2 regions of the Telluria sp. LT2P34 genome follow, and region 2 is predicted to be linked to the other one. Evidence: predicted binding sites of a transcription regulator. Region 2 holds the regulator's gene; the other holds the start of a gene.
What was found. The regulator LexA, encoded in region 2, represses DNA repair genes until DNA is damaged. The targets are predictions, from matches to a motif close to ACTGTATNNNNATACAGT.
Positions count from the first base shown of each region.

Region 1: AC56KZ_RS09315 (DNA topoisomerase IV subunit B) is a predicted target of LexA. The motif match lies at 13,262-13,279, and genes of this name have one in related genera.

Region 1 is NZ_JCASIN010000002.1:777,423-793,314, reverse strand. Features, by position in the region: gene AC56KZ_RS09365 (S41 family peptidase) at 1-377, shown strand, start outside; gene AC56KZ_RS09360 (serine hydrolase domain-containing protein) at 398-1,840, opposite strand; gene AC56KZ_RS09355 (MarR family winged helix-turn-helix transcriptional regulator) at 1,869-2,333, opposite strand; gene argH (argininosuccinate lyase) at 2,457-3,854, opposite strand; gene AC56KZ_RS09345 (hypothetical protein) at 3,995-4,579, shown strand; gene AC56KZ_RS09340 (GNAT family N-acetyltransferase) at 4,667-5,104, shown strand; gene AC56KZ_RS09335 (cyanophycinase) at 5,174-6,412, shown strand; gene AC56KZ_RS09330 (IgA Peptidase M64) at 6,488-7,918, shown strand; gene AC56KZ_RS09325 (hypothetical protein) at 8,039-8,542, shown strand; gene parC (DNA topoisomerase IV subunit A) at 8,688-11,015, opposite strand; gene AC56KZ_RS09315 (DNA topoisomerase IV subunit B) at 11,032-13,029, opposite strand; gene AC56KZ_RS09310 (PleD family two-component system response regulator) at 13,321-14,118, shown strand; gene AC56KZ_RS09305 (gamma-glutamyl-gamma-aminobutyrate hydrolase family protein) at 14,186-15,169, shown strand; gene AC56KZ_RS09300 (CPBP family glutamic-type intramembrane protease) at 15,257-15,853, shown strand; gene AC56KZ_RS09295 (vWA domain-containing protein) at 15,887-15,892, opposite strand, start outside.
Region 2 is NZ_JCASIN010000006.1:12,410-28,301, forward strand. Features, by position in the region: gene AC56KZ_RS15885 (motility hub landmark protein FimV) at 1-1,525, shown strand, start outside; gene truA (tRNA pseudouridine(38-40) synthase TruA) at 1,522-2,322, shown strand; gene AC56KZ_RS15895 (phosphoribosylanthranilate isomerase) at 2,332-3,045, shown strand; gene trpB (tryptophan synthase subunit beta) at 3,017-4,273, shown strand; gene trpA (tryptophan synthase subunit alpha) at 4,324-5,121, shown strand; gene accD (acetyl-CoA carboxylase, carboxyltransferase subunit beta) at 5,278-6,150, shown strand; gene folC (bifunctional tetrahydrofolate synthase/dihydrofolate synthase) at 6,229-7,527, shown strand; gene AC56KZ_RS15920 (SPOR domain-containing protein) at 7,538-8,473, shown strand; gene AC56KZ_RS15925 (CvpA family protein) at 8,505-8,993, shown strand; gene purF (amidophosphoribosyltransferase) at 9,029-10,555, shown strand; gene AC56KZ_RS15935 (cystathionine gamma-synthase family protein) at 10,572-11,810, shown strand; gene AC56KZ_RS15940 (tetratricopeptide repeat protein) at 11,863-12,621, shown strand; gene lexA (transcriptional repressor LexA) at 12,684-13,325, opposite strand; gene rpsF (30S ribosomal protein S6) at 13,523-13,933, shown strand; gene priB (primosomal replication protein N) at 13,967-14,260, shown strand; gene rpsR (30S ribosomal protein S18) at 14,299-14,589, shown strand; gene rplI (50S ribosomal protein L9) at 14,628-15,080, shown strand; gene AC56KZ_RS15970 (replicative DNA helicase) at 15,211-15,892, shown strand, end outside.

The DNA of each region.
Region 1 (15,892 bases), on a different contig from region 2:
CCGCCCGCCTGCAGGTGGTGGAACCGCGCGCCGCGCGCTACGCCGGCAAGGTCTTCCTGCTGGTCGGCCCGGAGAACAGCTCGGCCACCTTTGCGCTGGCCAGGCTTGCCCAGCAATGGGGCGCCGCCACCCTGGTCGGCCAGCCCACCGGCGGCAACCAGCGCGGCCTGAATGGCGGCCAGCTGGCCTGGGTCACCTTGCCGGAGTCGGGCGTGGCCGTCGACATCCCGCTGCTGGCCACTCGCTATGCCAGCGACACGCCGGATGCGGGCGTCACCCCGGACATCCTCGTCCGGCGCAGCTTCGCCGCCCAGACGGCCGGGCGTGACGAAGAGATGGAGGCCGTCCTGCAATCACTGGCTGGGCCAGGCAGGTAAAGGCGGCTGCTGCCGCTGTCTCACCACAGACCCGATACGCGGGTGTAGCTCTTCGATGACGATCCGAGCACGGTGTGGCCGCTGTCAGCATCGACGGGACGAATTTCCAAGTTGCGCGACAGGACAAACAGCAGCTTGTCCGACTCGGCGTACAGCGGTTCCCACTGGCCCGGGCGCAGGGCGACCATCAGCTGGCCGTCGCGTTCGGCGACATGGAAATCACCCAGGCCCGAGATTTTGTACTGGCCGACCAGGGCCTTGCGCGCCTGGGGCGTGAGGGTCACGGTTGGACGGATCACGGTCTGGTTGCCCGCCCACTTGTATTCGTGGGCGATGGCGCGCAGCAGCCCGGCAGCGAGCTCGCCGCCATTGTCGCCGTTGGTCAGGATGACGGCGCCATCGCCTCCCTCGACAAAGGCGAGCAGCGCGGCCTTGAAGCCCATGTTGCTGCCGCCATGGCCAAATGCCTTGCCCTTGTCCTGGAGTTGCAGGCCCAGCGCGTAGTCGTTCATCAGGGGCGTGAGCATGGTGCGCGTCATTGCCGGCGACAGTACGCCGGTGTCGCGTCCGGCGGCCCCTTGCTGGATGGCGATCGCGAACTTTGCCAGGTCACGTGGCGTGGACCACAAGCCGGCGGGAGCCTGCTCGGGATAGGTAAAGGCGCCTCCGGGGAAGGCCTTGCCTTCACGGTCGTGCGGGAGCGCCGCCTTCGCCGCCAACGCGGCAGGCAGCGGTTGCGCAAAGGTACTGGCCGTCATGCCCAGGGGTGTTAGCACCAGGTCGCGCATCAGCACATCGAAGGGCTGGCCCGCCCGGTCGGTCATCGCTTGCTGGAGCACGACGTAACCGCCGCCCGAATAGCGCCAGGCCGAACCCGGCGCGGCGTCGACCCGGATCGGCGCGGTGTTGCCCGGCGCTTTCCCGTCGAGGAGCTGGACCAGCGAAGGAACCGGCTTGCCAAAGGCATAGCCGGGGAAGCCGGATACGCTCACGCCGCCGGTGTGCGATAGCAGCTGACGCACGCTTGGCTTGCCCGCACCGGCCGGCAGCTTCCAGCCGGTAAGGGCGGTGTCGACAGGCGCATCGAGGTCGAGCTTGCCCTGTTCGACCATGCGCAGCGCTGCCATCGCAGCGACCGGTTTGCTCACCGAAGCAGCCTGGAACAGGGTGTCGGGCGTGACGGCCGGTCCACCGACCCAGGCGACACCATAGCCTTGCGTCCACGCGACTTTGCCACCTCGAATCACGGCGACACTCACGCCGGGCACCTTCAAACGCGCCATCGCGTCCTGCAGCTTCTCCGTCTTGACCGGCGCATCGGCCAGCGCGACGAGCGGGCGCAGGCCGGCTTCGATGCGGGCCATGGCCTCACGCTCGCCCACATCCGCGACGGGCGCCGCGCCGGCACCAAGCGATAAAGTTCCTGACAGGACGATTGAAACGATCTTCTTTTTGCTTGACATACCCATCTCCCAAGTTTAACTACGCGTTTTACGGGCCCGTCTCGTTCGCCTCGCGGATGCGGGCGCCGAAGGGGCGTTTCTCGAGCAAGGCGATCGCCTGTTCAAGGCAGGCAGACAAGGGAAATGCCAGTTCTGCATCGAGGCTGTCGGCGGCAGCCTTGGTCGCTTGCCAGCACACCTGCAGGCGGGGCAGCAAAGCCTGGCCGAGCGCGCTCAGGCGCACCATGCGCTGCCGGCCATCGTCGTCGCCATGAGCGATCGTCAACAAACCTTTCTTCACCATCAGGGCGACGGTCTGGGTGGCGGCGGGCTGGGTCATGCCACCCAGCGCTGCCAGCTCGCCGATCGTCGCGCTGCCTCGCTCGGCCAGCACGCGCATCACGGGCGTATAGCGCGGCCGATAATCCAGCCCCGCTTCCACATAGGCCTGCTCGACTGCGCCATCGAGCAATTCGATCAGATGCCGCAACTGCGTGCCTAGTCCTTTTTTCATGAGGAAATTATATCAGTCTTTATATAACTGCTTATGTATTTTCTTGCCTTGGGCCGGAATCTGGCGATATGCGAGGAAAAGGGTGTGCGCCACAAGCGGGCGCACACGTGGTTTGCTGCTGGCTCAGCCCTTGAGTTGCCCGCGTACCCGCTCGATCGCACGGCGCACCTGCCTGGGCGCGGTGCCGCCGACATGGTCGCGCGCGGCCACCGACCCTTCCAGGGTCAGCACGGCAAACACGTCGTCCCCGATCAGCGGCGAAAACGCGCGCAGGCGCTCGAGGGACATTTCCGACAGATCGCATTTGGCGTCGTCGCATGCACGCACCGCATGGGCCACGGCTTCGTGGGCGTCGCGGAAGGGCAGGCCTTTTTTGACCAGGTAGTCGGCCAGGTCGGTGGCGGTGGCATAGCCCTGCAGGGCAGCGGCGCGCATGTTTTCAGGTTTGACGCTGATGCCGCCGGCCATGTCGGCGAAGATGCGCAGCGTGTCGAGCACGGTGTCGATCGTGTCGAACAGCGGCTCCTTGTCTTCCTGGTTGTCCTTGTTGTAGGCCAGCGGCTGGCCTTTCATCAGGGTCAGGAGGGCGGTCAGGTTGCCGTACACGCGGCCGGTCTTGCCGCGCGCCAGTTCCGGCACGTCCGGGTTTTTCTTTTGCGGCATGATCGACGAGCCGGTGCAGAAGCGGTCGGCGATGTCGATGAAGCCGATGCGTGGGCTCATCCACATGACCAGCTCTTCCGACATGCGCGACACGTGCATCATGAGCACGGCGGCGGCGGACGTGAATTCGATCGCGAAATCGCGGTCCGAGACGGCGTCGAGCGAGTTGTGGCAGACGTCCTCGAAGCCGAGGGTATTCGCCACGCGCAGGCGGTCGATCGGGAAGGTGGTGCCGGCCAGGGCGGCGGCGCCCAGCGGCAGGCGGTTGACGCGGCGGCGCGCGTCCAGCATGCGCTCGGCGTCGCGGCCGAACATCTCGACATAGGCCAGCATGTGGTGCCCAAAGGTGATCGGCTGCGCCACCTGCAGGTGGGTAAAGCCCGGCATGATGGTGTCGAAGTGGCGCTCGGCCAGGTCCGTCAGGGCGCTGCGCAGCGTGCCCAGCAAGGCCACCACGTCGTCGATCGCCGCGCGCACGTACAGGCGGATGTCGGTCGCGACCTGGTCGTTGCGCGAGCGGCCCGTGTGCAGGCGCTTGCCGGCGTCGCCCACCAGTTCGGTCAGGCGCTTTTCGATATTCAGGTGCACGTCCTCCAGGTCGAGCAGCCACTCGAAGCTGCCGGCTTCGATCTCGAGGCGGATCTGCGCCATGCCGCGTTCGATATCCAGCCGATCCTGCGTGCTGATGATCCCCTGCGCGGCCAGCATCTCGGCATGCGCGAGCGAGCCTTCGATGTCGAACATCGCCAGGCGCTTGTCGAAGAACACGGAAGCCGTGTAGCGTTTCACGAGGTCGGAGACGGGTTCGGAAAAGCGCGCCGACCAGGCTTCGGCTTTTTTGGAGAATTGTTCGGTCATGGTGGGTTCCGGTTGATTTACCCGATTATAAACCGCGGCCCGCCGTGTCGCCGTGGGCCGCCGCCGGTGCTGCCGGGATGACAAACATGGGGAAATAGCGGATTATTCGATCGTCAACATATGCAAGGTGGGGTAAAAACATGAAACGATGGATGCAAGTCGGGCTTGCCGCGGCGCTCGCCCTGGGTGCGGGCGCCTCCCTGGCGCAAACGGCGCCGCCGGTACAGCTCGCCCCGGCCCAGCCGGTCACGGCCAAGGAAGCCGACGGCGCCTCGGTCGACACCATCGTCGCCGCCCTCTACGACGTGATCTCGGGCCCGGCTGGCGCGCCGCGCAACTGGAACCGGATGCGCGCCCTATTCGCGCCCGACGCGAAACTGATGGTGATCGGAGCACGCCCGGACGGCAGCTTCGGCCTGCGCGCGATGACGGTCGAGGATTACATCAGCCGCAACATGAGTTCTTTCAACACCAGCGGCTTCTACGAGCGCGAGATCGCGCGCACGACGGAGTCCTTCGGCCAGCTGGCGCACGTGTTCAGCACCTATGAACTGCTGCGTTCGCCGAGCGACCCCAAACCTTTCATGCGCGGCATTAACAGCGTCCAGCTGGCCCATGACGGCAAGCGCTGGTGGATCGCCAACCTGGTCTGGCGCGCCGAAGACAGCGGGCTTGCATTGCCGGAACGTTACCTGCAGGGCCGCCAGCCGGCCGCTGCACGTTAAGAGCAATCGAATCTTGGTTAAAAAGCAAACAGGGCTAGAATTGGTGGTTCGCCAGACAATCGCTGCACAATCGCCAATAAGCAGGCAATGACTACCAACGACTCCAGTTTCGAGGTCAGCACCGACCAGACGCGGCTCGACATCCCGATGATTTACCGCTTCCTCAGCGAGCAGTCGAGCTGGGCGGTGGGAATCTCGGCTCCACTAGTCGAGCGGTCGATCGAAAATTCGCTGTGCTTCGGCGGCTACCTCGACGGCCGCCAGATTGCCTTTGCGCGCGTGATCACCGATTTCGCCACCTTCGCCAACATGATCGACCTGTTCGTGTTGCCCGAATACCGCGGCCATGGCTATGGCAAGCAACTGGTGGCCGCGGTATTGCGCCATCCGAGCCTGCAACGCCTGCGCCGCTTCACGCTGGCCACGAACGACGCGCACGGGTTGTATGAACGCTTCGGTTTCACCTCGCCGCAAAAGCCAGAAACACTGATGGAGCGTTACTTTCCGAACATTTATCTCTCCTGACCCGGCGCAAGATGCTGTGACGCTTCTCGACTCAGGCTTGGTATTTGCCGTGTTCGAGAAGGAGATCGTATGTGGCCGATTGCCGGCGCTGTCGCTCATGCCCTTGCGCTTGCCGTTTCCTTGCTGACCGCTCCCACCTCACAGGCCTTTAACAAGCCTGCCCCTGCGCCGGCTTCGGCGGGGTCGCTCGTCATCATTGGCGGCGCCCTGCGTCCCGACAACACGGCCGTCTGGGAACGCATCGTCGCCTTGGCGGGCGGGCAGGGCGCCCCGATCGCGGTCTTCGCGTCGGCCTCGGAATATCCCGAAAAAACCGGCGCCGCCCTGGTCGAGCGCTTTGCCAGATACGGGGCGCAGGCCTTTTTCGTGCCGGTTGCGGTGCGCCTGGCCGGCAGCGACTACCAGGTGGCGGCCGACAATCCCGAACTGGCGGCGCTGGTGCGCAAGGCCGGCGGCGCCTATTTCAGCGGCGGCGACCAGTCGCGCATCACGCATGCGCTGCGCCGCCCCGACGGCAGCAATACCCTGGTGCTTGACGCCCTGTGGGACCTGTACCGGCGCGGCGGCGTCATCGCCGGCAGCAGCGCCGGCGCGGCCATCATGAGCAGCACCATGTTCGGGCATCCCAAGCCCATCCTCGCCACATTAAAACTGGGCATCACCGACGGCCAGGAGATCATGCCGGGCCTCGGCTTCATCGGCAACGACGTCTTCGTCGACCAGCACCTGCTGGTCCGCGGGCGCTTTGCGCGCATGCTGCCGGTCATGCTGCAGAAAGGCTACAAGCTGGGACTGGGCATCGACGAGGACACGGCCATGATCGTCGGCCCCAGGCGCGACGTCGAGGTGCTTGGCTACAAGGGCGCGCTGCTGGTCGACCTGTCGAATGCGAAGGCCCGGCAGGGCGACTTCAATGTCAGCAACGTCAAGTTGAGCTACCTCGACAACGGCGACCGCTTCAACATCGCCAGCCACACGTTCACTCCGGCGCCCGACAAGCTCGAGGGGCGGCTCGACCCGGCCCGGCCCTATTACCGCGACCCGCTGTTTTCGGCCGACATCCTTGGCAACAGCACGGTGGTCGACCTGATGGGCAAGCTGATCGACAGCGACCAGCCTGAAGCCATCGGCCTCTCGCTCGACAGCGCCAACGGCATCCAGCCCGATCTCGGCTTCGAATTCCGCTTTACGCGCACCCCTGACAGCGTGGGCTACATGTCGGCCGCGACCGAAGCGTATTCGGTCTACAACGTGCGGCTCGATATCCGGCCGATCGTGGTGAGAAGGCCGCTGTACCAGTATAAATAAGCGGTACCAACGGGGAGCGCGGGAAGGGGAGTGTCAGGATTACAATGTCGGCACTCCACCGTCCGAGGAATCTTCATGCTCCGTCATTTCGCGCACCTGCTCCCTGCCGCGCTCATGTTGGTCGCTTGTGCCGCCCAGGCCGCCCAACCGGCCACCGTCCGCGTCGACTACGCCCACAGCGGCAACGCCCTTGCCGACACCTACGCCCTGGAACAGGTCGCGATCGAGCCGCTGCCCTGGCCGGGCGACACCGCCCGCAACCTCGACAATACCAACCGCGGCCAGAACCGGGTCGAGGTGGTCGACGCGAAAACGGGCGACGTCCTGTATTCGCGCGGATTTTCGACCATCTTCGGCGAATGGCGCACGACCGAAGAGGCGAACAAGATGAGCCGTTCGTTTCAGGAATCGGTGCGCTTCCCCAAGCCCGATCGGCCGGTGCGCGTGCGCATCCTGAAACGCGACGAGCGCAACCAGTTTTCGGTGGCCTGGAGCGTCGACATCGATACCGATGCGCCCGAAGTGGTCAAGAAGCAGCCGCCGGCGCCTGCCCGGCCGATTCCCGTGCACGTCAGCGGCCCGTCGGCGCAGAAGGTCGACCTCCTGATCATGGGCGACGGTTACACGGCGGCGGAGATGGCCAAATTCGAGCGCGATGCGCGCCGCCTGTCGAAGCACCTGTTCACGGTGTCGCCTTTTAAAGAGCGCGCCAAGGACTTCAATGTCTGGGCGCTGGCCGTGCCGACCGAGGAATCGGGCGTGTCGCGCCCGTCGACCGGCGTGCACCGGGCATCAAAGCTGGGCACGCGCTACGACATTTTCGGCAGCGAGCGCTATGTGCTCACCCTGGACAATCGCGCACTGCGCGGCATCGCCCAGCACGCGCCCTATGAATTCATCGAAATCCTGGTCAACAACGAGACCTATGGCGGTGGCGGCATCTTCGGCCAGTTCAGCACCGCGGCGGCGGGCAACGACTGGGCCGGCTACCTGTTCGTGCACGAGTTCGGCCACCATTTCGCGGGCCTGGCCGACGAGTACTACACCTCGCCGGTGGCCTATGCGTCCAGCAGCACGCGCATGGAGCCGTGGGAGCCGAATGTGACGGCGCTGCGCGACCCCGCCAAGTTGAAGTGGCAGGCGCATGTGAAAGCGGGCACGCCGCTGCCGACGCCGTGGCCGAAGGCGAAGTACGAGGAAGACTCGCGCGCCTATCAACAGCGGCGCGCGGCGCTGCGGGCCGCGAAGCGTCCCGAGAGCGAGATGAATGCGCTGTTCCGTGAAGACCTGGCGCGGACGAAAACCCTGTTCGCGCAGCAGCCGCACCGCCACGCGATCGGCGCCTTCGAGGGCGCGAACTACGAGGCCAGCGGCTATTACCGGCCGGCGATGCAATGCCTGATGTTCGACCGCAGCGAAGCCTTCTGCCCGGTATGCCAGGACGGCATCACGGACATCATCGACCTGTACGCCGGGACGGCGAAGGCGCTTGATGTGAAGAAATAAGAGTGTGTGATGGCGAACAGACCAAGCCAGGCACGGCCGGTATTCTGGGTGCATACTTGATAAAAAGTTAACAGCGCGGGCAAGAGACCCGCGACTTTCCATACATCGAAAGGACACACCATGAACAAACTGCTCGCCACCCTGATCGCCGGCCTGATGGCCACCAGCTCCTTTGCACAAACCACGGTCACCACGACGACGACCACCACGCCCGTCACCAAGGCCGTCGTGAAAGCCGAAGCCCGCGCCGAAGCCGATGTCGCCAAGGCCGAGGCCAAGGAAATGAAAGTGGTTTCGAAGGCCGACGAGAAAGCCGCCAAGGCCGTTGCCGACGCCCAGGAAAAGAAAGCCAAGGCGCATGCCAAGGCCGTCAAGGTACATGCTGAAGCCGCCGGCAACATCACCCGCGCCGATGCCGATGACCGCGCGATGGTCGTTGCCCGGGCTCAGGAAAAGGTCGCTGAAGCGAACCTGAAGGCCGAGAAGACGATGATCAAGGCCGACGAAAAGTCGCTGAAAGTCCAGGTTGGCGCGGCCGCCGACAAGGCAACCGCTTCGGCCAAGACCGAAGAAGCCCGCGCCGAAGCCATGGCCGACGTGCACAAGGCAGCCGCCAAGAAGTAATGTAAGCGGTTGAAACGACAAAATGCCGGCGCGAGCCGGCATTTTCAGTTTGTAGCAGTACCGCGTGGGCGGAGCCCACCCTACGTGTCTACGTGTAGTTCGTAGGGTGGAGTCCTGACTCCACGCGTGCACAGCCAGGGTGAAATTATTCGCCGGTCGCGCGCATCGCCAGGTCAGTTGCCTTGAGCTTCTGCGACAGCGGCTTGCCCTTGCGCGCGCGCTTGCCGAAGTGCGGCTCCAGCCCGGAGGCGAACAGTTCCACGGTGCGCGGCTTGGAGCCGGCCCAGGTGCCGATCACGTTCACGCCTTTCTGGGTGATCGGCTGGGCGGCCAGCAGCTGCTCTTTCGGCTCGAGGTCGATCAAGGTCACGCCGCGTCCGCCGTTGGTCAGCGTTTTCATTTCGTCGATGCCGAACACCAGCACTTTGCCGCTGCTCGACAGGCAGGCCACGGCGCCGGCCTGGTCCTGCACCACGCGCGGCGCCAGCGGGATGGCGCCGGTGTCCAGCGTCAGGAAGGACTTGCCGCCCTTCAGACGGCTGACCATGTCGCCGGCCCGGGTGATGAAACCGAAGCCGTTCGACGCGGCCAGCAGCAGGCGCGTGTCGGCATTGCCGGCGAAGTAGTGCAGGATGCGCACACCGCCCGACAGATCGACCAGGGTCGTGATCGGCACGCCGTCGCCGCGGGCGCCGGGCAGGGCCGACACCGGCACCGAATACGCTTTTCCATTGTCGCCGATGCCGACCAGCGCATCGACCGTGCGGCATTCGAAGAACAGATGCAGCGCGTCGCCCGGCTTGAAGGTGAACTGCACCGGGTCGTGGCCGATGCCGGTACGCGCGCGCACCCAGCCTTTTTCCGAAATGATGACCGTGACCGCTTCGTCGACGATGCGCTGCTCGGCCACGGCCTTTTGCGCTTCCTCGATCAGGGTGCGCCGGTTGTCGCCGAACTGCTTGGCGTCCGCCTCGATTTCGCGGATGATCGTGCGCTTCATGGTCGAGGGATTGGCCAGGATGTCTTCCAGCTTTTCCTTCTCGCCGCGCAGTTGGGCCAGCTCCTGCTCGATCTTGATCGCTTCCAGCCGCGCCAGCTGGCGCAGGCGGATTTCCAGGATGTCTTCGGCCTGGCGTTCCGACAGGCGGAACTCCTCCATCAGGGCTTCTTTCGGCTCGTCCGCATTGCGGATGATGGCGATCACCTTGTCGATGTTCAGCAGGACGATCTCGCGGCCTTCGAGGATGTGGATGCGATCGTTGACCTTGCCCAGCTTGAATTCGGTACGGCGCTTGATCGTCACGAAGCGGTAGTCGATCCATTCCTGGATGATTTCGGACAGGCCCTTCTGGCGCGGACGGCCATCGCCGCCGATCATCACCAGGTTGATCGGCGCCGAGGTCTCGAGCGAGGTATGCGCCAGCAGCAGCAGCATGAACTCGTTCTGGTCCAGGTTCTTCGACTTCGGCTCGAACACCAGGCGCACCGCCGCTTCGCGGCCGGATTCGTCGCGCATCGTGTCGAGCGAATTGAGGATGTTCTGCTTGAGCGCGATCTGTTCCGGCGTGAGCGTCTTCTTGCCCAGCTTGACCTTCGGGTTGGTGATCTCCTCGATCTCCTGCTGCACCCGGGCCGCCGAGGTACCTGGCGGCAGTTCGGTGACCACCGCCTGCCACTGGCCGCGCGCCAGCTCTTCGATCTTCCAGCGCGCACGGACCTTCATCGAGCCGCGCCCGCTGGCGTACATCTCGGCGATCTGCGCGGCCGGGGTGATGATCTGGCCGCCGCCCGGATAGTCGGGGCCGGGCATGATGGTCATCAGCTCGGCATGCGAGATCTTCGGGTTGCGGATCATGGCCACTGCCGCTTCCGCCACTTCGCGCAGGTTGTGCGAGGGGATCTCGGTCGCCATGCCGACGGCGATGCCGGAGGCGCCGTTGAGCAACACCATCGGCAGGCGCGCCGGCAGCGTGCGCGGTTCATTGGTGGAACCGTCGTAGTTCGGCTGGAAGTCGACCGTGCCCATGTCGATTTCGTCCAGCAGCAGGCGCGCGATCGGCGTCAGGCGTGCTTCGGTATAGCGCATCGCCGCCGCGCCGTCGCCGTCGCGCGAGCCGAAATTGCCCTGGCCGTCGATCAGCGGGTAGCGCAGGGAAAAGTCCTGGGCCATGCGCACCAGCGCGTCGTAGACCGACTGGTCGCCGTGCGGGTGCAGTTTGCCGAGCACGTCGCCGACCACGGCCGCCGATTTGCGCGGCTTGGCGGTGGGGCCCAGGCCCAGTTCGTTCATCGCGTACAGGATGCGGCGCTGCACCGGCTTCTGGCCGTCGGCCACGTCGGGCAGGGCGCGGCCCTTGACCACGGATACCGCGTAGTCGAGGTAGGCGCGCTCGGCGAAGGTCGACAGGGTCAGGGTTTCGATGTCGTCGGCCGGCTCGGCGGCTTGTTCGAAGAGGTTTGCTTGGATGGTCATAATTCAGTGTGCTCGATCAAATATCCGCTTCCGTCTCGTTCCCGTGTTCCTCGATCCACGCGCGGCGGGCGGCGGCTTCGCCTTTGCCCATCAGCATATTGAAGCGCGCGCTCGATTCGCCGTGGTCGAAACCGCCCAGCGCCACCGGCAGCAGGCGGCGCGTGTCCGGATTCATCGTGGTTTCCCAGAGCTGCTCGGCGTTCATCTCGCCCAGGCCCTTGAAGCGCGAGATGTTCCAGCTGCCTTCCTTGAGGCCGTCTTTTTTCAGCTTGTCCTCGATTGCCAGCAGTTCGCCGTCATCCAGCGCGTACAGCTTTTGCAGCGGCTTCTTGCCGCGCGGCGGCACGTCGACGCGGTACAGAGGCGGGCGCGCCACGCAGATGTGGCCATGCCTGAACAGGGCAGGGAAGTGTTTGAAGAATAGGGTCAGCAGCAGCACCTGAATGTGCGAGCCGTCCACGTCCGCGTCCGACAGGATGCAGATTTTGCCGTAACGCAGGCCCGTCAGGTCGGGCGAGTCGCCCTGCGAGTGGGGATCGACCCCGATCGCGACCGAAATGTCGTGGATCTCGTTGTTCGCGAACAGGCGGTCGCGGTCGGTTTCCCAGGTGTTCAAGACTTTGCCGCGCAGCGGCAGGATCGCCTGGTATTCCTTGTCGCGGCCCATTTTTGCCGAGCCGCCGGCCGAATCGCCCTCGACCAGGAACAGTTCGTTGCGGGTGAGGTCGGTCGATTCGCAATCGGTCAGCTTGCCCGGCAACACGGCCACGCCCGAGGACTTCTTCTTTTCGACCTTTTGCAGCGAGCGCATGCGCGACTGCGCCTGCTTGATGACGAGGTCGGCCAGCTTCTTGCCGTATTCGACGTGCTGGTTCAGCCACAGCTCGAGCGGCGGCTTGGTAAACGTCGACACCAGCTTGACCGCGTCGCGCGAATTCAGGCGTTCCTTGGTCTGGCCCTGGAATTGCGGGTCCAGCACTTTTGCGGACAGCACGAAGGAGACGCGTGCGAACACATCTTCCGGCAGCAGCTTGACGCCTTTCGGCAGCAAGCCATGCAGCTCGGCGAAGCCTTTCACGGCGCCAAACAGGCCATCGCGCAGGCCGGATTCGTGCGAGCCGCCGCTGGGCGTTGGGATCAGGTTGACGTAGGACTCGCGCACGACGCCGCCTTCCTCGTTCCAGGCCACGACCCAGGCCGCGCCTTCGCCTTCGGCAAAGCTTTCGTCGCCCGGCGCGGCATACGCGGCGCCTTCGAACAGCGGAATCACGGTGTCGCCACTGGACGACTGCGCCATCGCTTCGGTGAGGTAGCCGCGCAGGCCCTCGTCGTAGCGCCAGGTTTGCACGTCGCCGGTCTTCTCGATCGTCAGCGTGACCGTCACGCCCGGCAGCAGCACCGCTTTCGAGCGCAGCAGGCGCACCATGTCCGGCATCGGAATGTTCGGCGAATCGAAATAACTGGTGTCGGGCCAGGCGGTGACGCGGGTGCCGTTTTTCTTGCCGCCGCGTTCAAAGGGAACCGAGGTCAAGGGTTCGATGACGTCGCCCGCGGCAAAGGCCAGGCGGTGGATGCCGTTGCCCTCTTCATCACGGCGCCAGACAGTGATCTCGAGGCGTTTCGAGAGCGCGTTGGTGACCGAGACGCCGACGCCGTGCAGGCCGCCGGAAAAGGCGTAGGCCCCGCCCGAACCCTTGTCGAACTTGCCGCCGGCGTGCAGGCGCGTGAACACGATCTCGACCGTGGAGACGCCTTCTTCCGGGTGGATGCCGACCGGGATGCCGCGGCCGTCGTCCTCGACGGTGACGGAGCCGTCGATATTGAGCGTGACGCCGATGTTCTTGCAGTAACCGCCGAGCGCCTCGTCCGAGGCGTTATCGATGACTTCCTGGATGATGTGCAGCGGGTTTTCGGTGCGCGTGTACATGCCCGGCCGCTGCTTGACGGGTTCGAGTCCCTTCAGGACACGGATGGATGATTCGCTGTAATCGGGTGCGGGTTTCTTGGTTGCCATGCTGATCAGGTTTTGTCGAATGCCTGCGCATTCTATCTTGTCGTGAGGAAAAAGCAGGAGTGAAGTCGTTGATTACGCGCGGATTGTTCTTGTCAGCGACTTGAAACGTGACTAGATTGGTACGCACGGTTGACACCACGGTTGCCAGGTCGATTGCCCTATCGAGTGATGCGCAGTCGCCGACCCGGCAGCCCTGTAAAACCGTCGAGCGAGGGCGTGGACTGAGGCTGATACTGTACATGCATACAGTATTTTTCGCAAGGCTCGGCTGCGCTTCAGGGCTAAATCATTATGCACGCACATAAGATACCAAGCGCCGTACGCTTGCTGGGCTTTTCCCCCGGCGAGGGCGAGCGCATGGCCGCGCTGCTGGACACTGAGCCGCGTTCTGGGGCGCTGTATTCGTTGTTGCATGACGACAGTTTGCAGGAGCCCGATATCGTCCTGGCCGATGGCGCCAGTCCCGCCGTCCTGGCGCAGCTGGACGGCATGCGCTGCGCGCCGCCGGCGCTGCTGGTCGGCGGCCGCGAGGGCGACGGTTACACGCATATCGCGCCGCCGGTCGACGCCCCTGTTCTGCACGCTGCCATTGCCCGCCTGCTGGCCGACCGGCAGCGTGCGCTGGCCTTGCTGGCCGCGCGCGGCGAGCCGATGCTGGCGGAACGCCGGCGCCAGCCGCGGGTCGGGCCGCCCCTCGATGGCTGCGCGCTGAAACGGCAGCCACCCCGGCCCGGCAAGGTGCTCATCGTCGACAAGGGCGGCGCCCTGCGCGACCACCTGGCGCGCCTTGCCTTCGGGCGTCCGGTGGCGATCGCCTGGACCGACAGCGCGCCGACCGCCGTGCGCCTGTGCGACGAGATGCCGGTGTCGCTGGCGATGATCAACACGGCGGCGCCCGGCATTGATCCCTACGCCCTGAGTTTCGCCATCAAGTCCCAGGAAGGGGCGGGGCGTACCGCGGTCGTGCTGCTGGTCGGGAAGGGTTTTGCTTATGACAGCACCCGCGCACGCGAAGCCCGGGTGCGCGGGCTGCTCGACAAGCCGGTGGGCGACCGCAGCCTGGTCGCGATGCTGCAGCGCCTGGCTTAGGCGGCATTACAGATTTTGTTACAACTTTGCATCGTGTGCAGCAAATGGCAGGGCTATATTTAAGCCCATGGCAGACGATCATCCACTGCGTCCGGGCGAGGCTCCGGGCCCGTTACTGGCGCCGCGTACGGATGCGCCGCGGCGCGTGCCCGACCGCCGTTCGGACGGACCAGCGCGCTACCGCCGCCCCGGCGACAGCCCGCTGTCGCTGGCCGGGCGGGTGCTGTCCTCGCGCTGGCGCGCGCTGCGCGACCGCTTCAGCCGCGACTTCACGCGCCGCACCCTGCGCATCGGCATCTCGGCGCGCATTTTCCACCCCGAACCCGGCGCCAAGGGCCTGCGCGGCAAGAACCTGCAGTACTTGGAAGAGTCGCTCGCGCAGTGGGTGATGTCGCGTGACGTGCTGGTCTTCATGATCCCCACCGTAAACGCGAACGGTCGTTTTCATCCGAGCAATATCACGCTGCGCCACTACGCGCGCCACCTCGACGGCCTGGTGCTGCAGGGCGGGGCCGACGTGTCGCCGCAAACCTATTCCGAGTCGCCGACGCGCCCCGAGTGGAGCGGCGACCGGGCGCGCGACCTGTACGAGCTCGAGCTGCTGCACGAGTTCGTCGAGGCCGGCAAGCCGGTGCTCGGGGTCTGCCGCGGCTGCCAGCTGATCAACGTGGCCTTCGGCGGCACCCTGTACCAGGACGTGGCCACGAATGTGCCCGAGGCGCAGGTGCACGTGAATACCGACTACGACGCCCACCGCCACCCGATCGAATTCCCGCCAGGCTCGTCGCTGGGCCGGATGTTTCCCCAGGCCGGGCGGCCGATCGTCAATTCGATCCACCACCAGGCGGTCAAGGAGCTGGGGCGCGGCGTGCGGGTCGAGGCGATCTCGTATCCGGACGGGATCGTGGAAGCGATCCGCTACGAGCCGGCGGACTTCGTGATGGGGCTGCAATGGCATCCTGAATTCCACCGCGCCGGCGGGACCGAGCTGCTCGATTGCACGCCGGTGCTGGATGAGTTTTTAAGGGCGGCGAGGGAGACGAGGTTGTGATGTGACGGCGTGGAGTCCCGACTCCACGCGGTATGCCCGAGGCGAGTTCCGCGTTGGTAAAATGGCGACTTTGCCCAACGCGCCTTCATGCCAACTCAACCGCCCAGCCAGCCCCAATCCCGCCCACCGATCCGCCTCACGGCCCAAATCCTGACCTGTGTCGCGTTTTCCTTGATCGCCCTCGTGATCATATTTGTGACGCAAGACGAGCCGCTGGCGGTGCTGACCGGGCCGATGGGCTGGGCTTCGCAGCTGCTGTTCGGGCTTGCCATCTCGGCGCTGGCGGCTGTCGGGTCCTACCTGGGCTTCCGCCTGACGGCGAAGTCGGAAGCGACCCGCAACACGATCACGGCGTATGGCCGCCTCGACCTCTCGGGCTTCAATCCCCTGTGGATCAGCCTAGCGGCGGGCATCGGCGAAGAACTGCTGTTTCGCGCGGCGCTGCAGCCGCTGCTGGGAGTGTGGATCACGTCGCTGATCTTCCTGATCACCCATACGCCGGTGTACCAGTTCCGCAAACTCGATCGTGCGACCCTGGTGCAGGCGGCCGGCGTGTTCGGCGCCAGCGTGGCGCTGGGCTTCGTGTATCAGTACGTGGGGCTGCTGGCGGCGATCATGGTGCACACCGCGCTCGATGTGGTGGGGCTGTATGTGGTGCGCAATGTGCTGACGCGGCGCGTGTGATCAACGGGTGAGACCGCGTGGGCAGAGCCCACCCTACTT
Region 2 (15,892 bases):
GGAAGCACTGCGCAACGATCCGCTGCGCCATCCGGTGCGCCTGAAACTGCTCGAAATCTATGCCGCCCGCAAGGACGTGCGCGCCTTCGAAACCCAGGCGACGGAACTCTACAGCTTGACCGCCGGCAAGGGCGACGAGTGGGCGCAAGCCGCCGCGCTCGGCCACACGCTCGACCCGGCCAATCCGATGTATGCCCAGGCAGCCGGCGCCGGTGCCAGCTTCAGCGGCGGCGCGGTCCTTGCCGCCGGCGCCGCCGGAATCGCAGCCGGCAGCGCCGCGACGGCGCTGACGCACGAGGGCGGCCCGCAGACCATGCTCTCGCAGCAGCTCGAGCAGGCCTTCCGCAGCCGCGAGACGACCGACATCATCGAGCCGGCCGCGACCGTGGATGCCGAGACCGGCATCCCGCTCGACACCAGTTTCGACCTCGACAGCCTCGGGCTGGGCAACGACGCCACCGCCTTGCCTCAGCTGCACGACAACAATCTGCAGGCCTTCGACATGCCCGCCGCCCTGGACGCCAAGGCCGACGCCAAGGCGGACGACAACCTGCTCGATTTCGACCTCGGCGGCTTGAGCTTCGAGCCGGTGTCCGCCATCGAGCCGACCTTCGGCGCCGGATCGGATGCAACGGCCGTGCCCGACCTGCAGTTCGACATGGCGCCGTTCGCGCCGCTCGACCCGGCGTCCGGCACGCCGCTGGCGAGCGAGCCGGCCACGAGCGACAGCCTGGACGACCTCGCCTTCGACATGAATTTTGGTGCGGCAGATTCCGCGCACGATGCGGCGCCCGCGGCCACCTCGGACGACCCGTTTGCGGAAGACGACGCTTTCGTCCTCGACCTGTCGAAGAACAATCCGAACAGCGATATCGACATGGCCCAGCTGGCCCGTGAATTCGAACTGCCGCCGCTGCCGGAGGTGTCCTCGGCCCAGGCGGGCGGCGACCTGCGCGACCCGCTGTTCGACCTCGATGCGATGGACTTCGGCATGACGGACCCGACACCGCCGGCCCCTGCAGCCGCGCCCGCAGAGCCGGTCTTCGATTTCGGCTCGACCGACCTCGACCTGTCCGCGCCGATGGCGGCCGCGGAGCAGTCTTCCGGCGACATGGCGCAAGCCAGCGCCGACAAGGACCCGCTGTTCGACCTCGACATGATGGACTTCGGCCAGTCGGTGCGCCCGGCAACGCCAACGCCAAACACCCCGGCGCCGCAGTTCGACATGTCCGGCCTCGACCTCGACCTGCCAGCGCACGAGTTCGACATGACGGCCCAGCCGCTGTCCGAATCCACCGCCGCTTCGTCGAACGTGGCCGACGCTGCGGGCGGCGAGCCGGAGAGCGCCGCCGGCGCCGAGCTGAGCCCTGCGCAGATGGAGATGGAAACCAAGCTCGACCTGGCGCTGGCTTATCAGGAAATCGGCGACAAGGAAGGTGCGCGCGAGCTGCTCGACGAAGTCATCAAGGGCGGCAATATCGAACAGTCGAGCCGGGCCAGCGCCATGCGCGCGCAGTTGGCGTGACACGGATCGCGCTCGGGCTCCAGTACATCGGCACCGGCTGGAGCGGTTACCAGAAACAGCCTTCGCGCGACACCGTCCAGGACACGCTCGAAAGCGCGCTCGAAACCTTTGCCTGCACCCCGCTTGCCACGACCTGCGCCGGCCGCACCGACGCCGGCGTGCATGCGGTCGAGCAGGTGGTGCATTTCGATACCGACTTGAGCCGCCCGGTGCAAAGCTGGGTGCGCGGCACCAACGCCTTCCTGCCCGATTCGATCACCGTGCGCTGGGCCCATGAAGTCGCCGCAGGGCTCGACGGCCAGGATTTCCACGCCCGCTTCTCGGCCAGGGCGCGCACCTATCACTACGTCCTGTACAACAATGCCCAGCCGTCGGCGCTGCTGGCCGGACGCGCCGGCTGGGTGTTCCGCCCGCTCGACGTCGAGCGCATGCGCGCCGCCGCCAATCACCTGATCGGGCTGCACGACTTTTCCTCGTTCCGGGCGGCCAGCTGCCAGGCAAAAACCCCGATCAAGGACTTGCAGGAGCTGAGCATCGAGCGGCGCGGCGACATCATCGTGTTTACCGTACGCGCCAGCGCTTTTTTGCACCACATGGTGCGCAACCTGGTCGGCGCGCTGGTATATGTCGGCATGGGCCGCCACGAGCCGCAGTGGATGGCCGAGGTGCTGCTGGCGCGCGACCGCGACGCCGCGGCGCCCACCTTCATGCCGGACGGCCTGTACCTGGCCAAAATCGATTACGATCCACGCTGGGGACTGCCGCAGGAGGCGGTCTCGCCCCTGTCCTGGTTCTAAGGTTCTCCCATGCACCGTACCCGTATCAAAATCTGCGGCATCACCCGCGAGCAAGACTTGCGCGATGCCTGCGCGCTCGGCGCCGACGCGCTCGGCTTCGTGTTCTACCCGAAGAGCCCGCGTTACCTCACGCCGCGCGCGTTTGCCGCGCTCGGCACGCTGGTGCCGCCGTTCGTGAGTTCTGTGGCCCTGTTCGTGAATGCGACGCTTGAAGAAGTGCTCGAGGTCGTGAACGCCGCGCCGGTCGCGCTGCTGCAGTTCCACGGCGACGAGACGCCAGATACCTGCGCCGAGATCGCGGCGGCGGTGAAACGGCCCTTCGCGCGCGCCTTCCGGGTCAAGCCGGACACGAGCTCTTTCGAACTGCTAGAATGCGAGCTCGCATACCGCGCCGCCAGCCCCTGGTTCTCGAGCCTCCTGCTCGACACGCATGTGGATGCCTACGGCGGCGCCGGAAAGGTCTTCGATTGGTCAATTATTCCAAAAGAGCTCGCGCCTCGGGTCGTTTTGAGTGGTGGCTTGGACGCGCAAAACGCCATTGAGGCGGTAGCACGCGTACGCCCCTGGGCCGTCGACATCAGTAGTGGTGTCGAGGCCGCCAGGGGGATCAAGGACGCCCGCAAGATCGCCGCTTTCATTGCGGCGGTGCGGGTGGCCGATACCACCGCCGATGCCACCATTGAGAGCCCATACCATGAAACCGATTCAGGAAGTCAACGCTGAGCGCGACCCCTCCGCCTTGTTCCAGGCCGTCGATTACCAGTTCCCCGATGCCAAGGGCCACTTCGGCCCCTACGGCGGCGCCTTCGTCGCCGAGACGCTGACCCACGCGCTGGCCGAACTGAACGAGGCCTACGCCCGTTATTCCGCCGATCCCGAATTCCTCGAAGAATTTCGCTACGAGCTGGCCCACTTCGTCGGCCGCCCCTCGCCGGTCTACCATGCCAAGCGCTGGTCCGAGCTGGCCGGCGGCGCCCAGATCTTCTTCAAGCGCGAAGACCTGAACCATACCGGCGCCCACAAGATTAACAACGTCATCGGCCAGGCGCTGCTGGCGCGGCGCATGGGCAAGCCGCGCATCATCGCCGAAACCGGGGCCGGCCAGCACGGCGTGGCCACCGCCACCATCTGCGCCCGCTTCGGCCTCGAGTGCGTGGTTTACATGGGCAGCGAAGACGTCAAGCGCCAGGCCCAGAACGTGTACCGCATGAAGCTGCTGGGCGCCACCGTGGTACCGGTCGAATCGGGCAGCAAGACCCTGAAGGACGCGCTCAACGAAGCGATGCGCGACTGGGTCACCAACATCGAAAACACCTTCTACATCATCGGCACCGTCGCCGGCCCGCACCCGTATCCGATGATGGTGCGCGACTTCCAGTCGGTGATCGGCGAGGAGTGCCTGGTGCAGATGCCGCAGATGACCGGGCGCCAGCCCGATTACGTGCTGGCCTGCATCGGCGGCGGCTCGAATGCGATGGGTATTTTCTACCCCTACATCGACGAGCAGGGCGTGAAACTGATTGGCGTCGAGGCGGCGGGCGAGGGCATCGAGTCGGGCAAGCATGCGGCCGCGCTGTCGGCCGGCTTCCCTGGCGTCCTGCACGGTAACCGGACTTATCTGCTGCAGGATGCGAACGGGCAAATCATCGAGACCCATTCGGTATCTGCCGGCCTGGATTACCCCGGTGTCGGCCCCGAGCATTCCTGGCTGAAAGATTCGGCGCGCGCCGAATACGTCTCGATCACCGACGACGAAGCGCTGCAGACTTTCCACGACTGCTGCCGCATCGAAGGCATCATCCCGGCGCTCGAATCCTCGCACGCGATCGCCTACGCGGTGAAACTGGCGGCGACCTTGCCCAAGGACAAGCTGATCCTGGTCAACCTGTCGGGACGCGGCGACAAGGACATGCATACGGTGGCGCAGAGGATGGGGCTGGATTTCAGCTGACGCGTGAGCGGCATTCCCTTCTTTTAGCCCAACATTATTCTAATTAAAATATGTCCCGAATCGCAGAAACCTTTGCCGCCCTGCGCGCGCAAAACAAGACCGGCCTGGTCACCTTCATCACGGCCGGCGACCCGAATCCCGAACTGACAGTGCCGCTGATGCACGCCCTGGTTGCCGGCGGCGCCGACGTGCTGGAACTGGGCGTGCCGTTTTCCGATCCGATGGCCGAAGGCCCGGTCATCCAGCGCGCCTGCGAGCGCGCGCTGAAATTCGGTATCGGCATGGGCGACGTCTTCAACCACGTGCGCGAGTTCCGCAAGACAAACGCCGCGACGCCGGTGGTCCTGATGGGCTATGCCAATCCGATCGAACGCATGGGGCCGGACAGCTTCATCGCGCGCGCGAAAGAGGCCGGCGCCGACGGCGCCATCGTCGTCGACTATCCGCCGGAAGAGTGCGAAGCCTTTGCCGACGCCATGCGCGAGAACGGCCTCGACCTGATCTTCCTGCTGGCGCCGACCTCCACGACCGAACGCATCCGCCAGGTGGCGCGCCATGGCAGCGGTTTCAGCTATTACGTGTCCTTGAAAGGCGTGACCGGCGCCGGCAGCATCGACACGGAAGAGGTGGCGCTTCGCGTCGCCGCCATCCGCGAACACGTCAGCCTGCCGATCGGCGTCGGCTTCGGCATCCGCGACGGCGCAACGGCGAAAGCCGTGGCAGCGGTGGCGGACGCGGTCGTGATCGGCAGCCGCATCATCCAGGAAATCGAAAACGTGGGACCCGACGGCGCACTGGCGGCGGTCGAGTCCTTCGTGGCCGGCATCCGGACCGCGCTCGACAGCTGAGCAGTCGTTGGCCTTCGGATACGTGCTCACCCTGTTTGACGCCAGGGTGTATAACAGGATCGCAGCACGCATCCGTTGCCAGACATACAAGCGGTGACAAGCCGGGCGCCAGCGGCTACACTACGCCCCATTCAAGAATGCCGCAAAGGAGAGAACATGAGTTGGTTGGAAAAATTGCTGCCCCCCCGAATCCAGCGCTCCGATGTTGCCAACCGCAAGACCATGCCCGAGGGCCTGTGGGTCAAGTGCCCGTCCTGCGAAGCCGTGCTGTATCGCGCCGACCTCGAGTCGAACCTGCATGTCTGCCCGAAATGCGACCATCACATGCGCATCCGCGCACGTTCACGCCTCGACGGCCTGCTCGACGAAGGCGGCCGCTATGAAATCGGCCAGGAAGCGCTGCCGGTCGATACCCTGAAGTTCAAGGACAGCAAGAAATATCCGGACCGTCTGAAGGCGGCGATGGAAGCCACCGGCGAGACCGACGCGCTGATCGTCCAGGGTGGCTCGATCATGAGCCTGCCGGTCGTGGTGGCCTGCTTCGAATTCGAATTCATGGGCGGGTCGATGGGCTCGGTCGTTGGCGAACGCTTCGTGCGCGGCGCCCAGATCGCGCTGGAACAGAAAGTGCCGTTCATCTGCATCACCGCCACCGGCGGCGCCCGCATGCAGGAAGGTTTGCTGTCGCTGCTGCAGATGGCCAAGACCACCGCCATGCTGACCAAGCTGTCGGAAAAGCGCTTGCCCTTCATCAGCGTCCTGACCGACCCGACCATGGGCGGCGTGTCCGCGTCCTTCGCCTTCATGGGCGACGTCGTGATCGCCGAACCAAAGGCGCTGATCGGCTTTGCCGGCCCGCGCGTGATCGAGAACACCGTGCGCGAAAAGCTGCCGGAAGGCTTCCAGCGCGCCGAGTTCCTGGTGCAAAAAGGCGCCGTGGACATGATCGTCGACCGCCGCAAGATGCGTGAAGAAATTGCCCGCCTGCTGGCGCTGCTGCAGAATCAGCCCGCCGAAGTCATCGCCTGATTCGCGGTCGCTCCATGTGACGGCCGGCCGTCCGCACTGCGGGTTGCCGGCCTTTATTTTTCCCGAGCCTGAAAACACATGTCCAATCTCCCCACTACCTTGCCCGACTGGCTGGCGCTGATCGAGTCGCGCCATGCCGAAACCCATATCGACATGGGCCTGGACCGCGTACGCGAAGTCAAGCAACGCATGGGTCTGAATTTCGAGTGCCCCGTCATCATGGTGGCCGGCACCAACGGCAAGGGTTCGACCTGCGCCATGCTCGAGTCGATCCTGCTGCATGCCGGCTACCGTGTCGGCCTCTACATCAAGCCGCATTTCCTCGACTTCAACGAGCGCGCCCGCATCAACGGCGACATGGCCAGCGACGCCATGCTGGTCGAGGCCTTCGACTTCGTGGAAGCGCGGCGGGGAGAGGTGGCGCTGACCTATTTCGAGTTCACGACCCTGGCCATCATGCACCTGATCTCGAAGGCCGGCGTCGACGTCGCGATCCTCGAGGTGGGCCTGGGCGGGCGGCTCGACGCGGTGAACGTGGTCGACGCCGACGTGTCCATCGTCACCAGCATCGACATCGATCACAGCGACTATCTGGGCGACACGCGCGAAGCGATCGGTTTCGAAAAGGCCGGTATCTTCCGGCCAGGCAAGACGGCAATCTGCAGCGACCCGCTGGCGCCACAGTCGCTCATCGAACACGCCGCCACGATCGGCGCAGACCTGTGGCTGATCGGGCGCGACTTCAATTTCCAGGGCGACCAGCAGCAGTGGAGCTATGGCGGCCGCACCCAGCGCCGCAATTCGCTCGCCTATCCGGCCCTGCGCGGCGCGAACCAGTTATTGAATGCCTCGGCCGCGCTGGCAGCGCTGGAAGCCTTGCGCATGCAGTTGCCGGCCGGCGCCCAGGAAGTACGCACCGGGTTGGCCCTGGTCGAATTGCCGGGCCGTTTCCAGGTACTGGCAGGGCGCCCGACGACGGTCTTCGATGTCGCCCACAACCCGCATGCCTCGGCCACGCTGGCGCAAAACCTCGGCAACATGGGCTTTCACCGCTACACCTATGCCGTCTTCGGCATCATGGCCGACAAGGACATCGAGGGCGTACTCAAACCCATGGCTGGCCTGGTCGACCACTGGTGCCTGGCCGACCTCGATTCGTCGCGCTCGGCCAAGAGTGCGGACCTGGCCGCTCAGGTGGCGGCATTGCGGCCCGCCGGGGCGAAAGAGGCCGATTTTTCGGTCGCCGCTTTTCCCGATCCGGCCGCCGCGTTCGCAAATGCGGTCAGCCGTGCCGAGGAGAATGATAGAATTGTGGTCTTTGGTTCGTTCTACACCGTCGCCGGCGTGATGGCCGCCCGAAAAAACTCACTTCACTGACATTAGACGCATGGGCTTGTTCTCGATTTTCAGTAAAAACAAGCAGGACAGCACCCAGGACAGTGGCCGATTTTCCCGCGACGACGACTATGGGCAACAGGCGCGCGCCAAGCGCGCCAGCCACGCGAACGAAAGCGGGCAGGGCGCGTCGCGCCGCAGCCGCAGCGGCGGCGATCCGATGCTGCCCGAGAAGAAACGTGCGCGCCGCCGGCTGGTAGGCGCCATCGCGCTGGCGCTCGCCGCCGCCGTCGGTCTGCCGATGCTGCTCGACTCCGAGCCGCGTCCGCTGGCCGGCGACATCGCCATCCAGATCCCGTCGAAAGAAAAAGCCGCGGCGCTGCCGATGCCGTCCAACCCGGTGCCGGCGGCCGACAGCGTCGACGAGGACGAGGAAGTCATCGCCGCACCGCCGCTGGAGGCTCCTGCCGCCATTCCCGTACCGGCCACCGTGATCACCGACGACGTCGCGCCGCGCGCCGTCACGGAGCCGGAACCGGCGCCGCAGCCGAAAGCGGTCGAGCGCAAACCCGAACCGAAGGCCGAACCGAAGCCTGAACGCAAGCTCGCCGAGAAACCGGTAGATAAGCCGGTCGAGAAGCCGGTGGTGAAGAAACCGGAAGCCAAGCCCGACACAACGCATCCGAAGGCATCCGACGTAGCCCGCGCCCAGGCACTGCTCGAAGGCAAGGCCGCCGCCAAGCCGGTCGAGAAGGCCGAGCCGGCCGACAAGAAGCCTGAAGCCGGCCAGCGTTACGTGGTGCAGGTGGCCGCGCTCGCGACCCAGGAAAAGGTTGCCGAACTGCAGTCGCGCCTGCGCGCCGCGGGGGTGAGCTCGTACACGCAGAAATCGGGCGCCCTGATCCGCGTGCGCGTCGGTCCTTTCGCCAGCCGCGAGGAAGCGGAAAAGACGCGCGCCAGGTTCGGCGGCAACCTGGTGGCGGAGTGAAGGGCGTGCTCGCAGCGCTTTTTGAACCAACGTGACGATTTTCGATTATCTGGTATTGTTCGTGCTGGCTTCTTCGGTGGTAATCAGCACCCTGCGCGGCCTGGTCAAGGAAATCCTGTCGCTGCTGGGCTGGATCGTCGCCTTCGTGGTGGCGAACATGTACGGCGCGCGGCTCGGGCCAATGTTGCCTGAAGTGATACCTGGCGAGACAGTACGCTTGATCGTCGCTTTCATTGCCCTGTTCCTTGGCGTGCGTATCCTGATGGGCCTGCTTTCGCTGGCGATCGGCGCACTGGTCGAGGCAAGCGGCCTGTCGCTGGCCGACCGCGGCCTGGGCGGCCTGTTTGGCCTGGCGCGCGGCGCGGTCATCGTCCTCGCCGCGGTCCTGTTGTGTTCAATGACTTCCATCCCCCAACAACCGTTCTGGAAAGACGCGCTGTTGTCCCCCCTGGCCGAGGCCGGAGCGCGCACCGTCAAGCCTTTTCTTCCCGCTGCGTTCGCGCAGCACGTAAAGTTGTAGGTTTTCTGTAACTGCATCTGTTTTAGGAGCGCACCATGTGTGGCATCGTCGGCGTCGTCTCGCAAACCCCCGTCAACCAGCTTCTGTATGACGCCTTGCTGCTCCTGCAGCATCGCGGCCAGGACGCGGCGGGCATTGCAACCAATCACAGCAGCATGTTTTCGATGTACAAGGCCAACGGCCTCGTGCGCGATGTCTTCCGCACCCGTAATATGCGTTCGCTCCAGGGCAATACAGGTATCGGCCACTGCCGCTATCCGACCGCCGGCTCGTCGAGCGAGGAAGAAGCGCAGCCCTTCTACGTGAATGCGCCTTTCGGCATTACCCTCGCGCACAACGGCAACCTGACCAACCAGGCCGAGTTGAAAGAGGCGCTGTTCCGCAACGACCGCCGCCACATCAATACCAATTCCGATTCGGAAGTGCTGCTCAACGTGCTGGCACACGAGATCCAGGAAGCGGCCGACGGCTTCTCGCTCGACCCGGAGGCCGTCTTCAAGGCAGTCGGCATCGTCCACAAGCGGGTGCGCGGCGCCTACGCCGTGGTGGCGCAGATTGCCGGCCACGGCATGCTGGCCTTCCGCGATCCCTACGGCATCCGTCCGCTCTGCCTGGGCATGAACGACACCGAAGCCGGCCCGGAATACGTCGTCGCCAGCGAATCGGTGGCGCTCGAGGGCATGGGTTTTCGCTTCGTGCGTGACATTGCGCCGGGCGAAGCCATCTTCATCGATACCGAAAGCCGTCTGCACGAGCGCCAGTGCGCCGAGAATCCGTCGCTCAACCCTTGCGCCTTCGAATTCGTCTACCTGGCGCGCCCCGACTCGGTGCTCGACGGCGCCTCGGTCTACGCGACGCGCCTGAAGATGGGCGAATACCTCGCCGACAAGATCCGCAAGGAAATCCCGATCGAGGACATCGATGTCGTCATGCCGATTCCCGATTCCTCGCGTCCGGCAGCGATCCAGCTGGCCCTGAAGCTTGGCGTCGAGTACCGCGAAGGCTTCATCAAGAACCGCTACATCGGCCGCACCTTCATCATGCCGGGCAAGGCCATGCGCAAGAAATCGGTGCGCCAGAAACTGAACGCCATCGGTTCCGAGTTCAAGGGCAAGAACGTGCTGCTGGTCGACGATTCGATCGTGCGCGGCACCACCAGCCGCGAAATCGTGCAGATGGCGCGCGAGGCCGGGGCCCGTAAAGTGTTCTTCGCCTCGGCCGCGCCGCCGGTGCTGTTCCCGAACGTGTACGGCATCGACATGCCGACCCGCGAGGAACTGATCGCCTATGGCCGCACCGTGGAAGAAGTCTGCGCGGAAATCACGGCCGACCGCCTGGTCTACCAGGACATCGACGCGCTCAAGCGCTCGATTTCGGACGTGAACCCGGCCCTGACCAATTTCGAGGCCTCCTGCTTCGACGGCATCTACGTGACCGGCGACGTGACCCCGGCCTACCTCGACGGGCTGGAGACGGCGCGCCACAACGGCGGCAAGGCTGCCCCGCACGAGGACGACGTGCGCACCCAGCTGAACCTGAACCCGGCGCTTGCCGCCGAATAAGCGTCGAGCGGCGACCATGAACGACAAGCGCTACGGTTTCACCACCACCATCCTGCACAAGGACAGGAAGAAGTCCATCGAGCACGGTTCGCTGCACAAGCCGATCCACACCTCGGTGGCCTTCGGCTACGGCGACGCGCGCCAGCTTGCCTCGGTCTTCCAGGGCAAGGAGCCGGGTTTTCGCTACGGCCGCCAGGGCAACCCGACGGTCGCGGCGCTGGAAGACAAGATCACGCAGATGGAAGAGGGCGTGGCCAGCCTGTGCTTCGGCACCGGGATGGCGGCCATCGGCGCGCTGTTCCAGGCGCTGCTGCGGGCGGGCGACCATGTCGTCTCGTCGCGCTTCCTGTTCGGCAATACCAACAGCCTGTGGCAGACGGTGGCGGGGCAGGGCGTTGCTGTCGATTTCGTCGACGCCACCGACTTCGATGAGGTCGCGGCAAGCCTGCGCCCTGACACCCGCATCGTTTTCGTGGAGACGATCGCCAATCCGCGCACCCAGGTCGCCGACCTGGCGCGCATCGGCGCGCTGTGCCGCGAGCGCGGCATCCTGTACGTGGTCGACAACACGATGACCACGCCTTACCTGTTCCGCCCAAAAGCGGTCGGGGCCGGCCTGGTGGTCAATTCGCTGACCAAATCGATCGGCGGACATGGCATCGCACTGGGCGGCGCACTGACGGATACGGGCGTGTTCGACTGGAGCGCCTTCCCCAACATCGCCGACAACTTCCGCAAGCAGCCGCCGCAGGCCCAGGGCATGGCGCAGCTGCGCGCCAAGGCCCTGCGCGACTTCGGTGCGGCGCTCGGCCCGGAAGCGGCGCACCACATTGCCGTTGGCGCCGAAACGCTGGCGCTGCGCATGGAGCGCACCTGCGCCAACGCGCTGGCGCTGGCGCGCATGCTGGAAGGTGATGAGCGGGTGACGGCGGTGTATTACCCTGGCCTGGAATCGCATCCGCAGCATGCCATCGTGCGCGCGCTGTTCAAGTCGGGCGGCTCGCTGCTCAGCTTCGAGCTGCGGGACGACATCGACCCCTTCGACTACCTGAACCGCCTGCAGCTGGCCATCCCTGCCAGCAACCTGGGCGACACCCGGACGCTCGTCATTCCGGTCGCGCACACGATCTTCTTCGAGATGGGGGCCGAGCGCCGCGCCGGCATGGGCATCGCCGAGTCGCTGATCCGGGTGTCGGTGGGGATCGAGGATACCGAAGACCTGATCGACGACTTCCGCGTCGCCCTCGGCGCTTGAGTCGGGCCGGGGTGCAGGCTATGATAGGTCTTTACCCGGATCCAACGCCCCCATGAAAAAACTGTTGCTATGCCTCGCACTGAGCCTGTGCATCCCCGCCTATGCCGACGAGCTGGCCGACGCGAACGCCTTGTTTGCCAAAAAATCCTATCCGGAGGCGCTGCGGCTCTACACCAAGCTGGCCAACGCCGGCAATGTCGAAGCGCAGCAGCGCCTGGGCCAGATGTACTGGTACGGCGAAGCTGGCGCCACCGACGATGCCAAAGCGGAAAGCTGGTTCCGCAAGGCGGCGGCAAAAGGCAATCCAGTTGCGATCAGTTCGCTTGAAGTCATGAAGCAGCGCACGCTGCGCCGTGCCGAGATCACGCGCTGGGTCGAGCAATACCAGGGTGAAGACCTGAAGTCCGGCGCCTTCAACTGCCCGGTTCCGCGCATCCCCGCGATCTCGAAGCAGAGCGTGGACATCGAGCGCGTGTCGGCCAGCGTGACCAAGTGGCAGACCTGCTACAACGATTACGTCAAGAACCTGAACGCCGCCTCGCCTCTGGTGAAACTGATTCCGCCCGATATCGCCAAGCTGATGAACGAAGCCGAAACCAGGCGTGCGGGCGAGCGCCTGGCGCTGGTGCAGGAAAACCTGGCCGAGGAAGCGCGCGTCAGCTCGAAGATGGTCCTGGCCGACCTGGCCGCATGGCGCAGCGCGACCGAAGCCTATGTCAAGGAGCACAATGACATCGTGGCGAAGAGCCCGTCGGTGAAACTGTACGACTTCGACAAGCCGATGGGCGCCGCGCCGCGACAGACTCCCTAGTCAGCCAAATAAAAAAGCCGCGTCGAGCGGCTTTTTGCATTCAGGAAGCGCTCAAGCGATGCTCAATGCCAGCTGCGCATCAGTCCGACTGCCAGGCCCTCGAGCGCAAACTCGTCGCCCGGTTCGACGCGAATGACCTTGAAGTCCGGATTTTCCGGCAGCAGCTCGATCAGTTCGCCCGTCTTGCGGTAGCGCTTGACGGTCACGTCGTCGCCGATGCGGGCGACCACGATCTGGCCATTCTTGGCGTTGTCGATCTTTTTGACGGCGAGGAAGTCGCCGTCCATGATGCCGGCGTCGCGCATCGACCAGCCGCGCACCTTGAGCAGGAAATCGGGACGGGCGCCGAACATGGCCGGGTCGACGTTGTAGGTGGCTTCGACGTGTTCCTGGGCCAGGATGGGCGAACCGGCGGCCACGCGGCCTACCAGCGGCAGCGACATCAGGAGCGCCGCCGGAATGTGCGGGACCGATGCCGGCGCATGCACCGAGGAGCCGATCAGGCGGATGCCGCGCGAGGTGCCCGACACGATTTCGATCGCGCCTTTGCGGGCCAGCGCCTGCAGGTGTTCTTCGGCGGCGTTGGCCGACTTGAAGCCCAGTTCCTTCGCGATCTCGGCGCGCGTGGGCGGGAAGCCGGTGTTGTCGATCGCTTCCTTGATCAGGTCAAGGATCTGTTGTTGCCTTGCGGTGAGCTTGAGCATGGATCTGCCATGGTTGATGATTCAGACTGTATTTTTGTACAGTATTTCGGCGAATGCAAGGGAAATCGCTGAAATTGTCACATTTCCCGTCCCATTGTGTTGTCGCGCCATCCGCGCTATAATTGCCGGCTTTCCCTTCCCACACTCGTCTTGACGCCGAGGTGGGCATTTGTTTAAACGTCCTCAAGGAGTACTGCATGCGTCATTATGAAATCGTTTTTATCGTCCACCCGGACCAGAGCGAGCAAGTCCCGGCGATGATCGAACGTTACAAGGCCAGCGTCAGCGCACGCGGCGGTAACATTCATCGCGTCGAAGACTGGGGCCGTCGCCAGATGGCTTACTCGATCCAGAAGCTGCCTAAAGCGCACTATATCTGCATGAACATCGAGTGCGACAACGAGACCCTGGTCGAGCTGGAAACCGCATTCAAGTTCAATGATGCCGTGCTGCGTCACCTGACCGTGAAGATGAAGAAAGCTGAAACGACCCCATCGCCAATGATGAAGTCGGTCCAGCGCGAAGACGCAGCCAAGAGCCACCGCTCGGAAGCGCCAGCCCAGGCTCCGGCCCCTGCTGCTGCTGCCCCGGCCCCTGCTGCTGCTTAAACATTCTTTCGCCAGGAACCCTGAACACTTGAAGTGAACCAGTTACACGTCGTCGCAACCATCGCTGAACGCGACGTACTGCGCTACACCCCCGCCGGCGTGCCGGTCGTTTCGGCAATCCTGATGCACAGTTCGCAGCAGGTCGAGGCAGGTGTGGCAAGACTGGTGGAGTTCGAAATTGCCGCGTTCGCCGCGGGAGAAATTTCGGGCCGCTTCGCCAGCGCCGAGTTGGGCGCCGCGCACCAGTTCACGGGATTTTTGGCCAGGAAGAACCGCAGCAGCAAAGCCCTGGTGTTTCACATCATTGATTTTAGTGCCGCCGCTTAAAACAATAGCGGCCCACCTTTTAGATACAGGAGCCTCAAATGGCATTCGGTAAAAAGTTCGACAAAAACAAGGCCAAAGAAAAACTCAAGCGCAAACAGCAAAATCCGCTGTTCAAGCGCAAGAAGTTCTGCCGCTTCACCGCCGCAAACGTCGAGCAGGTCGACTACAAAGACGTCGACACCCTGAAGGACTTCGTCCAGGAAAACGGCAAGATCATGCCTGCACGCCTGACCGGCACCAAGGCGCACTACCAGCGCCAGGTTGACACCGCGATCAAGCGCGCACGCTACCTCGCGCTGCTGCCGTACACCGACCTGCACAACGCTTAATTCAAGCGCCGTACAGTCAGAATTTTCTGGAGAAAAATATGCAAGTGATCCTTTTGGAAAAAGTTGTTAACGTCGGCAACCTGGGCGACGTGGTCAAGGTCAAGGACGGTTACGCACGTAACTTCCTGATCCCGCAAAAGATGGCCCGCCGTGCAACTTCGTCGGCAGTCGCCGAGTTCGAAGTCAAGCGCGCCGAGCTGGAAAAAGCAGCTGGCGAAAAGCTGGCGGCTTCGCAAGCCCAGGGCGACAAGCTGAGCGGCATGACCATCACCATCGGCCAGAAGGCCGGCGTCGACGGTCGCCTGTTCGGTTCGGTCACCAACTTCGACATCGCTGAAGCGCTGACGAAGCAGGGTTTTGCAGTCGAAAAGGCGCAAGTGCGCCTGCCGACCGGTCCCCTGAAGACGACCGGCGAGCACGCTGTCGCCGTCGCGCTGCACACCGACGTCGTGGTGGAAATCACCGTCGCTGTCGTGGGCGAAGCTGCCTGAGTAACAACGGCGCGCATCGATTCTGATGCACTGTTGTTAATAAGAAAAAGCCGGGTTCGCCCGGCTTTTTTGCGCCTGGAAACTTCCCAATTATTTCAGCCGCATGACGGGAGGCGTTATAATGCCCGTCATGAATACCCCTGCAGATCCGCAGCTCGAATCGCTGCGCATTCCCCCGCATTCCATCGAGGCCGAGCAGTCCGTCATCGGCGGCCTGCTGCGCGATAACGCGGCCTGGGACCGCATTGCCGACTTCATGCATGCGGACGATTTCTACCGCTACGACCACCGCATCATCTTCGAACAGATGGTCCGGCTGATCAACAGCGGCAAGCCGGCCGACGTGATTACCGTCTACGAAGCCATGGTTTCGCTGGGCAAGGCCGAGGACGTGGGCGGCCTGCAATACCTCAACGCGATGGCGCAGAACACGCCGTCCGCCGCCAACATCCGCCGTTACGCCGAAATCGTGCGCGACCGCGGCATCCTGCGCAAGCTGATCACCGTCGCCGATGAAATCTCGGGCAACGCGTTCAATCCGCAAGGCAAGGAAGTCAAGCAGATGCTTGACGAAGCCGAATCCAAGATCTTCGCCATCGCCGAATCCGGCTCGCGCGGCGCCCAGGGCTGGAATGCGATCCAGCCGCTGCTCACGCAAGTGGTCGAGCGCATCGACGAACTGTATTCGCGCGAAAACCAGGGCGAAATCACCGGCGTGCCGACCGGCTTCATCGACCTCGACCGCATGACCTCGGGCCTGCAGCCGGGCGACCTGGTGATCGTCGCCGGCCGTCCGTCGATGGGCAAGACGG